2 regions of the Lysinibacillus sp. G1-3 genome follow, and region 2 is predicted to be linked to the other one. Evidence: riboswitches for the same ligand, from Rfam matches in the RefSeq annotation. Region 2 holds a riboswitch; the other holds the start of a gene.
The links. Region 2 has a riboswitch for FMN ahead of ribE (riboflavin synthase). Riboswitches for the same ligand answer to the same signal wherever they lie in the genome.
Positions count from the first base shown of each region.

Region 1 (7,314 bases), on a different contig from region 2:
ATAAAAATAATAATAAAAACATCGCTAAAAATAGTTCACCAAATGGCATTTGACTAAATGCTGTTGGCAGAACCATAAATAATAAGCCTGGACCAGACGCTGGTTCTAAATCAAAAGCAAATACAACAGGGAAAATGGCTAATCCTGCAAAAAACGATACAAGCACCGTGAGAAGAACAACAGAGCCCGCAGAATTCGGTAAGCTTACATCCTTCTTTAAATATGAGCTGTACGTCACAAGACAAGAAAACCCTACCGCTAAACCAAAGAAAGACTGCCCTAATGCTTCTAATATAGCCTTACCAGTCATATTGGAAAAGTCAGGCCACAAAAAGAATTTAACTCCCTCCATTGCCCCATCTAATGTTAAAGCCCGCACAACAAGCACAATAAACATAATAAATAATAAAGGCATCATCCACTTATTAGCCTTCTCTATACCATTTTGCACACCAAGTGAAATGACTAGTACATTTACTAGCGTAAACAATCCTAAACCTAGTAGCGTAATCCAAGGTGTCCCTACAACTTCCCCAAATAGTTTACTAGGATCATTAGCAGGATCAATAACAGCCCCACTCACACCTAGGCCACTATATATAAAAATCCAACCTCCCACAACACTGTAAAAAGTTAATAATAAAAAACAACCGAGTACACCCATACGACCAACCCAAGCCCAGCCTGTTTTCGTCGGTGTAATTTTTTTATATGCAGTCACAGCCTCAGACTGTGTACCACGACCTAAAATATACTCTGATAATAACATCGGTAAACCAATCAACAATGTAAATAGAACAAAAATAAGGAAAAATGCTCCCCCACCACTTTGTCCAGTAACATACGGCAACTTCCATATTGCCCCTAGCCCGATTGCAGCTCCCGCTGATGCTAAAATAAAGCCTAGTTTACTAGACCACTGACTCTTTTTTTCACTCATCTCTTCAAACTCCTCTAACATTCTAAACTCTTCCTTATTTTACATGAAAATAGTAATCTAGACTAGATTATTTCTATTTGTTACTTTTGCACAATAATATCCAGCATATCCATCATTCTATCTATCCAATATAAAAAACCTCGAGCACTTAACAGCTCGAGGTCTCATCCATATTATTTTGTTATATACATAGAGCGCTGTTGATGAATCCATTTGCGCATTGTTGTGAATAGTAATGCCATGATGAACGTTATTAAAATACCCTTAATAATGTTAAATGGCAAAATACCAGCTACGATCATTTTATATAGTGAATCACCTACGACAGGCTCCATACCTAAAAAGTAAGTGTACATAGGTAAAAATACTGCATAGTTAAGAATGCTCATTCCTACTGCCATTATGATTGTACCTGCAGCTAAACCTCCGACAAGACCTTTAACTGTTTTGACGCGATTAAAGACAAAGCTAACTGGTAAAATAAATAAAATACCTGTTACAAAGTTCGCGATATGACCTACCGGTACTCCTGTTGGCGTACCTGAGAAAATCCAGTCCAACACATTTTTAAAGAATTCTACTAAAATACCAGCTACAGGTCCCATTGTGATCGCTGCAAGCAATGCCGGCATATCACTGAAGTCTACTTCCAAAAACGCTGGAAATGGCGGAATAGGGAAATTAAAAAGCATTAACAAAAACGAAATACTGCTCAGCATGCCAATCGTAATAAACGACTGAAGTTTAACATTTTTCTTCATAGTAAACTCTCTCCTCTTTGCTGATTCAATCTCGCAAGAAGAAAGGTTACGACCACATCAATTCTTATTATGAAAAAACCCTTATGCAAAATAAGCATAAGGGAGAATAGGCATGATTAAAGAAACGCCATTAATTAACTATTGTTGAGCATACGCTGCGTAAAGCCACAACGAAAAAAACGCTCGTACATAGCTAAATTCATAACAATGAATGACGATCGCACCTCCATCTTCTCCCATCCAGACTTTAACTGTCGGCCTTGGAATTACACCAAGTCAGCCATGCAAAAAAATATTTGCACAGGTCGCGGGCTGAAGAGTTTTTAGTAAATTATTCGAGCTAATGAAAGACATTAGCGATTTACAACTCTATTACCGCCGGTCGGGATTTCCACCCTGCCCCGAAGATGAATCAATATTTTTTTATTTCATAGCCTTACTATAATGAATTACGAAGGAAAAGTAAATAGCTTTGCTTAAAAAAATCCGATTAAACTTGTATGTTTTACAAATACCCGCAATAGTCCCATCTTTAAAAGTTAAGGGTTTACTATCATCCCCGTTGATTGTTATTCTTCACCAATCGGGCTTTTACCATCCTTTGATCTCCCCCTAAACTAACAAGAGCATTCACGCCCGTATAGCGGCGAGAATGCTCCAAAAAATTCACTTATAAAGTTACGTTCATTTATTTGTTGTTTCACCATTTATGGCATATATCGTTTATTGGCTCCTACAGGCTTTGGTAAGAAATTTTTCAAATCAAATCCTTCCCAATTCTCCTGTACAACATTGTCTAGGCGTACTTGTTGATCAAAGCTTGCAGCAGTTAGCATCATTGCTTCAATTAATTGGGTTGCACGAATCACGTCCATTGTCGTTAAATCAAGCGGCTCGTCGAATGTAACAATAACGCCTTCTGCTACCTCTTTTACAGTGTATGTTATATTTTCCGGTATGACTGGAACGTATGCATTATCATTTTTAGCTCGCATATCAACAAGAGCTTCTGTTACAGTGGAAAAAGTTTTACGAGAATCGGGTGATAAATATTCAACTCCATTTTCATCTTTATATAAATAATAATTAAAATGATTTGAGCTCGTTAATGCCATAGAATTACTGGCCTCTTCTTCATTGGAAAGCTCGGATTCTGTATCATTAAGTTTTCCAAATTCGATTTCTTTATACTCTGAGTCTGAGAATGTATCCTGTATAGTCCCTACATATTCTCCAGAATCTTTAGCAGCAACATCATAATCATTTTGCTCCGGCAATACATGAACAAGTTGATCGCCCTTCTCCTTCAATTCTCCTTTATATGGATGATAATTAGTAAAACCATTTGCTTCCTCATCAATTTTTGGCGCATACTTTTCATACATTTTTAATGTTGTAGGTTTTTTCTTCCCAAAATCAGTAGCCACTCGTTCATTTGGAATAATATACGTCATCGGTACGCTTTCCTTATCACGATTTGCCAAACCAATATGGAATGCTACTGCATCTGTTAAATCATCTTCATATACAGATGATCTCAGAGACATGATCCGCGAATGTTCTGCTACTATGTTAGACTCCATAATATTATCATGCATAGAGCTTTTTGCTGCACGATCTTCCTGCATTGTTGAATATTGAGAAGTTTCAGGAGCATTGGCCTGATCCATTTTTGTATCATGATTATTCATGAACATAGAGCCTGTAAGTACTGTTAAAGCGAAGACAGCTGCAACACTCATAAAGATTGGCCATTTACGACCTTCTTTCTTTATAGTCTGTTCCGCACTGTGTTCCTCTTGTGATGTTATTTCATCATCAATTGGTTGTTGTATAGCTTGAAGATGGACAGAATCCTGCAAGCGAGCATCTGCCAATAATCGATTTACTATTTCTTCTTTCGAACGGCGGTCAGAAAGCTTAGGGGCATTATTCAATATATGTTCCAGTTGGTCATCATCGAATGGATTATGTGTCATTACCGTTTCGCCTCCCGTTCTCTAACCTGTTGTAGCTGTTGCTTTAAAAATTTTATGGCGCGATGTTGCGTGGTTTTTACCTTCGCTTCTGTCCAATCTAATATTTGTGCTGTTTCTGCAATCGATAACTCTTGAAAGTAGCGCATAATAATGACCATTTTTTGGTCACCTGTACAATGTTCAAGCGCTGATTGAACTTGCATAAATTCATCATTTGCCTGCAGCACGTCTTCGGGTAATGGTGTGGTTGAATGCAGCTGTTCCGTTTCCCAATCAAAAAAATCAAGTGAATGTTTTTGGCGTACAGCCTGCTTTCTAAAATGATCAATAGCGACATTTTTAGCAATCGCAAAAAGCCATGTCTTTTCACTGCTATTGCCTGCAAACTTATCATATGAGCGCAATACGCGAACATAAACCTCATGTGCTAAATCCTCAGCAAGTGTACGGTTTTTTACTAAATAAATAAGAAACTGGAACACGTCTTGATGATATGCATCGTATAATCGATGGAACACGGAGTCATTCAAAGCACTCCACCCCCGTTCTATTTATATTTGTCGTTTAAACGTTCACAGAAGTTACATCCAATTAACACCAATTCACAAAGATACCTAGGTATAATTGGGTCAAAAATCGGCTTTAGGCCAACGTGATATATCACTCAGTCGTGTGTTGCTGTCGCTTCGCTTTCGCACAGAAAACATCACAAGACGAGGCGTTCTTAGACTGAGTTCTCTATGGATGTTTTGACACCCGCTGAAAAGTTACTTAAATCCTCTTTCATTTGCTGAAAACAGATAATAGCGACGCTTTTAATCGAATGGTAAATAAAATGTGAAGGTAGTCCCCTCTTTTAGCACACTATCCACCATAATATTGCCTGAATGTGCCTTAACTATATTTCTAGCAATAGCTAAACCTAGGCCAGTTCCGCCTTTAGAACGCGTACGTGCTTTATCCGCTTTATAGAAACGTTCAAAAACATATGGCAGGTCCTCTTGTGGAATACCATGTCCTGTATCCTGGACAGATATTTTGGCAAAGGTCGGCTCTTGCTCAACTTTCACGGTTACTGATCCTTCATCTGTATGGCGAAGAGCATTATCGACTAAATTCGTTAATACTTGTTCAATCCGATCCTCATCTATACTAATCGTAACATCGTCATTAAACTCACTGTCAAATATTAGTCGAACATGTTTCTCTTTAGCAACTTGTGCAAATTTTTGTGTAATACGTTCAAATGTTGAATTAATCGGAAGCTCATCTTTGTAAAGTGTCATATGCCCCGATTCCATACGAGCAAGGTCTAATAAATCTGTCACGAGGCGTCCCATACGCTTCGATTCATCATAAATAATTTTTGTAATCTCATTTCGTTCTTCTTGATCTTGAATAAAATCATCATCCATTAATGCCTCTGAATAACCTTGGAGCATCGAAATCGGCGTCCGTAGCTCATGAGACACATTGGCAATAAAGTCTGAACGCAGTTTTTCTAAGCGATGCTGCTCAGTCATATCACGAATAACTGCAACCGCTCCACGTATCGATTCCTCACTATAAAGAGGGCTAATCGTAAACGTATAGTAATTTCCGTCCATCTCAATTTCTTCTTCAAGCTTATCTTCAAACATCAGTACATGATCAAGCATATGATAAAGTTCTGGCGGAATTGGCTTCGCACTTTGTGAGCCTTTATTGACGAACCATTTTTGCATTAAACGGTCCGCTGGTGGATTACTTAATAATATTGTACGATCACGATTAAACGTAATAACTGCATCTGTCATCGATGTTAAAATATTTGATAGCTGTTCATTTTCTTGATTAATCACTTCTAGATTGTGTTTCAATTGACGTCCCATTTGATTGAAGGCAACTGCAAGCTGGCCTATTTCATCATTTTGGGTAGTTGGCATTTTCGCTTCAAAATTCCCTTTAGAAATTTCAAACGCCAACTCACGCATTTTACGTAATGGTGACGTAATACGTGACGAAAGGAAAAACGCAAAAAATGTCGTCAGAACAAAAGCTATGAAAGCAGATAAAAAGACAATTTTCGTCGTCTCTTTCGATGTTTTATGCAATGCATCTGGACTTTGATAAATAAAGACAGCACCGTGGACTGTATTTTCTACATTTAGCGGGAAACCTAGTACAACATAAGATTCCATTTTTTCTTCATCTGTGGAAGACGGCATCATCATTTCCTTAATAATCGGTTTATCTGATTGAAAAACTTCATGAAACGATTTATTAGCTAAAATCATATCCTGAATTTCTATTTTATTGACACCTTCCTGCATAGCGAAAGAGACTCTATCATGATTAATAGCAATAAGTGCATTTGTACTTTCAGGTAAAATATCTTTTAATAATTCAGAAGTCGATTCTGCTGTTTCATTATCATCCACTATACTTGCAATCGTTGCAGCAGTTTGACGCAAAGAGCTTTCCGCTTGTTGCATATGGTAATTTTGAAGAAACTCAAGCATTAAAACCGTGAAAACAAATAATACAAATGAAACGAGAAGCAATATGGTTACCCATAGCTTCCCGACAACACTATTCCATATTCTATTCATTGACAACCTCAAATTTGTAGCCAACGCCCCATACAGTAACAATCATCTTTGCAGCGTTTTCTGAAACACGGTTGAGCTTTTCACGTAAACGTTTTACATGTGTGTCAACTGTACGTAAGTCACCAAAGAAATCATAATGCCAAACTTCTTTTAGTAATTGTTCACGGTCAAATACTTTGTCTGGTGATTTTGCTAAGAAATAAAGTAATTCATACTCTTTAGGTGTCAAATTCACTTCAATACCTTCTGCTGTTACGCGGTGTGCATCATGATCAATCATTAAATGTTGAAACACAACTAAATCTTTTGAAGAAGAAGCATTTGTCGAAGGTGAGAATGCTTGTGAACGGCGTAATATAGCCTTCACACGTAACACAACTTCACGAGGACTAAACGGTTTTACAATATAATCATCTGCTCCAAGCTCAAAGCCTTGTACACGATTCGCTTCCTCGCCTTTTGCAGTTAATAAAATAATTGGTGTTGCTGCTCGTTCACGGATTTCCGCACAAACTTCAAGCCCGTCTTTTTCAGGCATCATAATATCAAGTAAAATACAGTGATACTCTTTTTCTAAAGATTTTTCGATCGCTTGTTCACCATTTTCTGCTTCGTCAACAAGGTATCCTTCTCGCTCTAAATACATTTTTAATAAGCGTCGAATACGGTCCTCGTCATCTACTACTAATACTGAAATATTTTCTGACACTTTCACGATCCCTCTCTTCTAATCTTTCTCTACCTTCTATTGTACATCGTACGACACATATTGAAAAGAAAAGAAAGCCTTCTTGCCACAGCAAGAAGGCTCTTCTTTCTAATACTAGCGACGTTAAAAAATTATTTGCTCAAGTTAATCAATTTAAGCTGAAGCGTATGAGTGTAAACCTGCAAGAATCAAGTTAACAGCAATTAAGTTAAATAAGATTATTCCAAAACCAATTAATGCTAACCATGCAGATTTTTCACCTTCCCAGCCCTTTGATAAACGTAAGTGTAGGAATGCTGCATAGAATAACCATGTAATAAGTGCCCACACTTCC
Region 1 covers NZ_JBWHYQ010000025.1:45,215-52,528, reverse strand. The annotation lists gene ACVYAD_RS22050 (sodium-dependent transporter) at 1-940, opposite strand, end outside; gene ACVYAD_RS22045 (ECF transporter S component) at 1,114-1,701, opposite strand; FMN riboswitch at 1,926-2,114, opposite strand; gene ACVYAD_RS22040 (RNA polymerase subunit sigma) at 2,409-3,680, opposite strand; gene sigX (RNA polymerase sigma factor SigX) at 3,680-4,210, opposite strand; gene ACVYAD_RS22030 (ATP-binding protein) at 4,496-6,271, opposite strand; gene ACVYAD_RS22025 (response regulator transcription factor) at 6,264-6,980, opposite strand; gene ccsB (c-type cytochrome biogenesis protein CcsB) at 7,134-7,314, opposite strand, start outside.
Region 1: linked by a shared signal. The riboswitch ahead of ACVYAD_RS22045 (ECF transporter S component) and the one ahead of ribE (riboflavin synthase) in region 2 are both predicted to bind FMN.

Region 2 (7,314 bases):
ATAATATAGCAGGATGGAGTTTAGGTGGGGTAATAGCTTTCGAAATAGTTAGGCAATTAGAAAGAAATAAGGAACAGATTAAAAATCTTTTACTAATAGAATCATATATCAATCCTAAGTTAATAAATTGTAATAAAATGTTAATAGAAGATTTTTCTCTAGAGAGCGAAAAGATAAAATTAATTAGTTATATCAATAATAATGATGTTAAAGAAAAAATATCTAAAGAATCTATTCTAGATAAAAAGTGGGATATTGCACGAGAGAGTTTATCTAAAATAGAGATAGATGAAATTAAAAAAGAATTATCAGAAGAGTTTATAAATTTAATACCAGGCATAGAAGAACTTGATTTAGATGAGTTAATAAGTAATATTAATATAATAAAAAGACTAAATAGTGCATTAAAATCATATAAACCTAAGAGTAAAGTTAAAAAGCAGGTAATTTTATTTAAAGCAAAAGAAGAATCACAACTCTACTTAAAAAAATGGAATAAATATATCGAAAAGAAACTTATAATAAAGGAAATAAATGGTAACCACTATACGATAGTTAAAGAAAATAATTTAAATCATATTGTTTCCATATTCAATGAACTTTTGTAATTTGAAAAATAAATAATTTTATATAAGAACTTTTGTTTTGATAAAAATAAAAAAATAATACCTTTTCTATATGAATGTATTAAAAATGAATGGACATACCTGGTCAAATCAATAGAGTAAAGAAGAGAGTCATTTCAACCATGAATTAAAAAATATAATAAAAAATTCAAGCAAGTAATGTTCGAGCTTTATCGATCGGATACACCAGTCAATCAATTAGCTTAAAAAAGAAAGCTTGCACAACAAAAGGTTGATGTTCTAAAAAAGGCTATGACCATATTCGCGCAAAAATAAGAACTGATCCATTACATTATGAAAGAAAGCAAACATAACCTGTTTAATTGATTGTCGCTTCCCAAAAACACATGTTAAATAAATTACAAGTAGGCCTTATGTATTTAGCTTTCGGTTCAACAGATTTACGTAATTGATCGATGGATTGGCGGTCATTGCGCAAGCAAGCTTTCCGCTTGTTCTGTTGTCTTCATACCTTTTTATATTCTGCAATCGTAAGCGGGATAAACAGAAAATTCTTCATTGGATCAAAATGGATTGTGGCTTTAATAACGTCAACTTGAAAAAAGGGGTTTTTAAAGGATCCAATGAGCAAGTGTCTCCACTGCGATTATTTCACGCCAATTTAACTGGTTGCCCGATAGGTTGCCTATCGAAAAAGCTCATCCAAAAGTCTCTGCACAAATTATTATATAAGAAAAGGAATTCGGCCCTTGTGTCGAATTCCTTTTAATATGGAAAAATGATAAGCTTCACCCCAACAATTGAAGAACTTCCAGTGAAGAATTCCTTTACCCGAATCTTTTAATTACAACAATTGCTATTATACCTTTTAATTCAATTTCGCAATACAGATGTACCAGAATATATTTCAGCTGAATTAGATATATTCATTCGACAAATTGTTGGATATGAGGTATCGAAATAACTTAATTTTGAGTTAGGTTAACAGTCTTTTAAAAAAGCAATTACGTATACAAAATTACCAGGAAAGAGTGTCTTAATGAACCATTCTGAACAAGGAGGATATATCAAATACCGCGTTTTCAAGAGTCGTTGGCAACTTATGATATCAAGCGAAGTATGTCACGGAAAGGAAATTGTTTAGATAATGCCTGATAGAAAGCTTTTTTGGTACCATGAAGTCAGAATTTCTGAATACGACCACGTTTAAAAACTATGAAGAATTTACAAAAGCATTAGCAAACAATATCTACCATTAAGTTCATGTTTTAGAGTCGGGGCATAGCGTCAAAGATGAGACTCTGGAGCGAGCAAATAGAGGAACGAAGGCTAAGAGCATCACGTTCTATGATAACGCCTTCGTGATTAACATCCTGCTGCCGCTCCGTTACATTACGCTTTCGCCCAAAAAAACATCTGTTGCCCCAAACGGCTTATCGGACGCCCCTAGGAAAGTACCCAGCGGAATGGAAATAGACCCCACGTTTAGCAGAAGAGCGATGCTTTATTTATCATTGACATGTTCAATAACACCGAGAGGATAAAAAAATCGCTATTATCCTCTTCGTCTAAATAATATTCAAAATTTCTTGTGGTGTAGCAACTTTGTAATCGGGTTCTTCTTGTTGCACAACTTCAAAAGAGTCATATCCCCAACCAACCCAAATAATAGGCACTCCCGCTTTTTTGCAGGCTGCGATATCTCTTTGTTCATCACCAATGTATAAAACTTCTGATGGTGTAATGCTTGTGTCCTTTAAAAATTTCTTGATCACTTTATCCTTTCCAAAAATTCGGTTTGAACAAAGAACATCCGACACACAATGAATGCTGTTCATTTTTAGAAATTCTAAAATATTCTCCTGTGAATTGGAGGAAATGATAAGTATTTTATAGCCTCTTTTATCAATTTCCATTAGGACTTCCTTCATACCGTTATAAAGATGAACATCATTTAATGACTGACGATATAAGCGATAAAATTGTGGTAAAATCATCGGCAATTTATACATAGGAAAGTCGAATAATTTACTTCGTTCCGCTATAGATAATTTTTTCAACGATTCAATTTCCTTTAACTCTATTCCTTTAAATTTATATTTTTGCGCAATTGTATTCCAAGCTGATGCTAACACTGCCGTAGAATCTGCCAATGTTCCATCAAAATCAAAGATAATATATTTCATGTAAACTAACTCCTTTATAATCTAGTTGTAAAGACGTTTATTTTTTGAAAATGTTACTGCCTATACTTAAAAAAATGACATGATTATACAGGATATGAAACAACGGAGTACAAATAACTCTAGATGAGCAATTTTTTTACTAATAATTATTTTTGGATCATCACCATAATTTGTGGTTGAATCGGGCGCTTTGTTGTTGTTGTTGTCGCTGTCGCTACGCTTTCGCACAGAGCAAAGCTTCCTGGAGGCATCCGATGAGCTGCTTAAGGCAACAGATGTTTATTGTGCGAAAGTGAAGTGCTAACGTAACGTCAGCAACAGATGTTTATTGTGCGAAAGTGAAGTGCTAACGTAACGACAGCAACAGATGTTTATTGTGCGAAAGTGAAGTGCTAACGTAACGACAGCAAAAACAGGATGGCCACAAAGATCAGGACGTGATGTAGTCTAGTCCTACATGTGAATGGGGCATCATGACAGAAACTTACAATTAATTTTGAGATTTATCTGGATAAATTAATTAAGTAGTGGTATCGTAAGAAATAGCTAAATAAAAATATCCTTCAGGGTAGGGTGAAATTCCCAATCGGCGGTGATGAAGCAATTCAAAGTCCGTGAGCGCAAGCTGATTTGGTGCAAATCCAAAACCGACAGTTACAGTCTGGATGGGAGAAGGGTAAAAGTAAGACCTTTTTAAATTCGCTTGAGTTTATAAGGTTTATTTGATTATGCTTTTATGTAAACTACTTCCCATCGTTTAAGTTGGGAAGTTTTTTTATCTTCTTTCAGTAGGTGTTTGGACACCCACTAAATAAAGATAAAGCCTCCGGTGGATATCACGGATTTTGAAAGGAATGAATTGTGCAGGTACAATTCAAAATCCGGACGCAATTACGCCAAGGCGAAATTGATTTATTATTTAGCTAACAAATTGAATAGCAGTAGTTCTTCGGGGTAGGGTGAAATTCCCAATCGGCGGTGATGAAGTAATTCAAAGTCCGTGAGCGCAAGCTGATTTGGTGCAAATCCAAAACCGACAGTTATAGTCTGGATGGGAGAAGAACGATGAGATGGTAGCCTAAGGAAAAATTTTGTATCCTCAAGGTTTATTTGTTGACGTCTTATTTATATGAACTCCCAAACCCCTTTAATCAAAGGGGTTTTTTATTTGAACAGAGATTTTTGATTGAGGGAGGAGGTACATAGGGCTCCAAAAATGGATAGATAAACTTAGACCAATGAATGGAAGTGGGTGAAAAAATGTTTACAGGAATTATTGAGGATATTGGAACCGTAAAAACCTTGCAAAGCGATAGAAAAAGTATGAAAATCACTGTTATTTCAAAGAAAATGGTTGAGGGTGTAAAGCTCGGGGATAGTATTGCGGTCAATGGTGTTTGTTTAACAGTCATATCTTTTAATGATCAGGAGCTTACGATGGATGTAATGCCTGAAACGGTAAAGGCAACAAATTTACAGCAGCTAGCAATAGGAGATCCAGTAAATTTAGAGCGCGCTATGTCAGCGAATGGGCGATTCGGTGGTCATTTTGTATCTGGGCATGTAGACGGAGTAGGGAAAGTAGTACGAAAGCGGCCGTTAGCAAATGCAGTTTATATTGATATAGAGCTATCAAAGGAGTTAACGAGCTTCTGTATTCCAAAGGGCTCCATCACAATTGACGGAACGAGCTTAACAATCTTTCAAGTTGAGAAAAACGGTGTCACAGTATCATTGATACCCCATACGTACAAGGAAACAATTTTAGGTATGAAGAAAATTGGTGATCTCGTCAATGTCGAAACCGATTTAGTAGGAAAATACATTTTACATCAACTTAAGTATGGTCAGGAACGGCCGGCCATCACAAAAGACTTCTTAGCACAATACGGATTTTAACCAACAAGGAGGTGGCGAAATTGCTACATTCGATTGAAGAAGCAATTGAGGATTTAAAGCAAGGAAAGATAATTATTGTAGTAGATGACGAGGATCGGGAAAATGAAGGGGACTTACTAGCACTTGCGGAATTTATGACACCTGAAACGATTAACTTTATGGCTACCTATGGAAGAGGCCTTATATGTACGCCAATTTCCCAGCAGCTTGCACAAAAATTAGCATTAAACCCTATGGTTAGTGTGAATACAGATAATCATCAAACAGCATTTACCGTTAGTATTGATCATGTTGACACAACTACTGGAATTAGCGCCTTTGAACGGGCAATGACTATACAGAAAATGCTCGAACCACAAGCTAAAGTTGCGGATTTTCGTAAACCAGGCCATGTATTCCCACTAATAGCAAAGGAAAATGGTGTATTAGAGCGTAGGGGACATACGGAAGCTACAATAGATTTGGCAAAGCTTTGTAATAGCGTTCCGGCAGGAGTTATATGTGAGATTATGGGCGACAATGGCAAAATGCTACGCTTTAATGATCTCGTTAAATATGCAGCACAACATCATCTAAAAATGATTTCAATTGAAGCGTTGGCAACATATCGTCAACAAATAATGGAAGAAAACACAATGACTATATAAAAAAGGTTATCACCAAAAGTTGTGGATGATTTTTGTTAAAAACGTATAAAGTTAATCTTCGTTCTGGCTTGTTAACTCCTTGGGAATCAACGAAGGCTAAAAGAATCACGTCCTGTGATAAGACCTTCGAGACGAACCTCGGTGCCGCTGCACGAAAATCAACCACACGAAATGGTGATGAGCCATAAAAAAGGAGAAAAGAAAAATGGTTAAAACATTTGAAGCACAATTAATTGGTACGGATTTAAAAATAGCAGTAGTAGTAGGTCGTTTCAACGAATTTATTACAAGTAAATTATTAGACGGTGCATTAGATGGTTTAAAGCGTCATGGTGTTGATGAGAATTCTATCGATATTGCATGGGTTCCTGGAGCATTTGAAGTTCCATTCATCGCTAAACAGTTAGCTGAAACAAAGAAATATGATGCAATTATTGGATTAGGTACGGTTATTCGTGGCTCAACAACACATTATGATTATGTATGTAATGAATCAGCAAAAGGAATTGCAAATGTGTCACTAACTACAAATGTACCTGTTATTTTTGGCATTGTTACTACTGAAAATATTGAACAAGCAATTGAGCGCGCAGGGACTAAATCAGGAAATAAAGGCTATGACGCAGCAATGTCAGCTATTGAAATGGCAAATTTAAAGAAGATGATTGGATAAATCTTTCTAATAATAGGTTGGAAATTGCAACGCTAAATTATTCTGACAAAGCATTTTAAACAGTATATATTCTTGAATATTTTTTAAAAGCATGGAGAAAATATCCGTAAGTGTATTTATGTTATTTTTTATAAATGTACTAATTTGGAGCTGGCTCAGTAGGAGATGAGGGATATTTCTTCGATAGAACAAGAATTAAATTTGAAATCTTTGAAGTCACTATTTCAACGCTCTGCTGATGTGGTATTTCAGGAGTATTTCTTTCAGCAACATAAAGTACATTTGATAAAATGCGAAGAGATGATTAATGAACGGTTACTGCAGACCGTTATTGTGCAACGAATACAATCTTTATTTACTGCAACATCGGATGAATTGTTAGCGGAACATATACAAAATCATTTACACATTCCCCATCTTCAGAGAATAACAAGTAAAGATGAGGCCATCACGAGAGTCTATAAAGGGCATGTTTTACTATATTTCGAAGATATGAATTTGCTGTATTCAAGTTATATCGCAAAAAAACCAAATCGAGAGCCTAAAGAAACAACTCTTGAATTGGTTATCAAAGGTCCGAGAGATGATTTTATTGAGGATGTTTTAATTAATATTGCTTTAATACGAAAACGATTACCGACTAATTCATTAAGTGTTGAAACATATGAACTTGGCACACGATCCAAAACAACCGTAGCTGTACTTTATCTAGAAGATGTCGTAAATAAAAAGATGCTTGAGAAAATAAAAATACAGCTCCAGCGAGTTGATGCGGACGTTATATTTAGCGGGGATATATTGATGGAAAGGATTGAGCAGAGCGATAAAATTCTGCCTAAGCATGATTATACTGGACGTCCGGATTTTGCTGTACAAGCTTTAAGTAGAGGGCGTATTATCATCGTAGTTGATGGAGTCCCTTATGCGATTATTACACCTGTTAATGTAATGTTACTTTTTAAATCTGGTGAGGATAATGAGTATCCGATTATTGTAAGTTCTATGGAGCGTTTACTAAGAATAGTTGCCATTTTAATAAGTGTACTTTTACCAGGCTTATGGTTTGCACTTACAACCTTTCATCAAGAGCAATTGCCATTCATCCTATTGGCAACAGTTGTTGAATCAAGAACGGGGCTCCCATTTCCATCTATTCTTGAAATATTAATGATGCTATTTATGTTTGAATTATTTCGGGAAGCTAATATACATCTACCTAATGTTATCAGTGGTTCCATAAGCGTTGTTGGGGGATTAATTATTGGAGATGCAGCGATTAAATCGGGGGTTACGAGTCCTTCCATGATTATCGTTATAGCTAC
Region 2 covers NZ_JBWHYQ010000003.1:282,685-289,998, reverse strand. The annotation lists partial or broken gene ACVYAD_RS04750 (thioesterase domain-containing protein) at 1-608, shown strand, start outside; gene tnpB (IS66 family insertion sequence element accessory protein TnpB) at 1,036-1,356, shown strand; gene ACVYAD_RS04740 (hypothetical protein) at 1,763-1,846, shown strand; gene ACVYAD_RS04735 (HAD-IA family hydrolase) at 2,156-2,773, opposite strand; FMN riboswitch at 3,329-3,454, shown strand; FMN riboswitch at 3,715-3,840, shown strand; gene ribE (riboflavin synthase) at 4,034-4,672, shown strand; gene ribB (3,4-dihydroxy-2-butanone-4-phosphate synthase) at 4,693-5,319, shown strand; gene ribH (6,7-dimethyl-8-ribityllumazine synthase) at 5,525-5,992, shown strand; gene ACVYAD_RS04715 (spore germination protein) at 6,158-7,314, shown strand, end outside.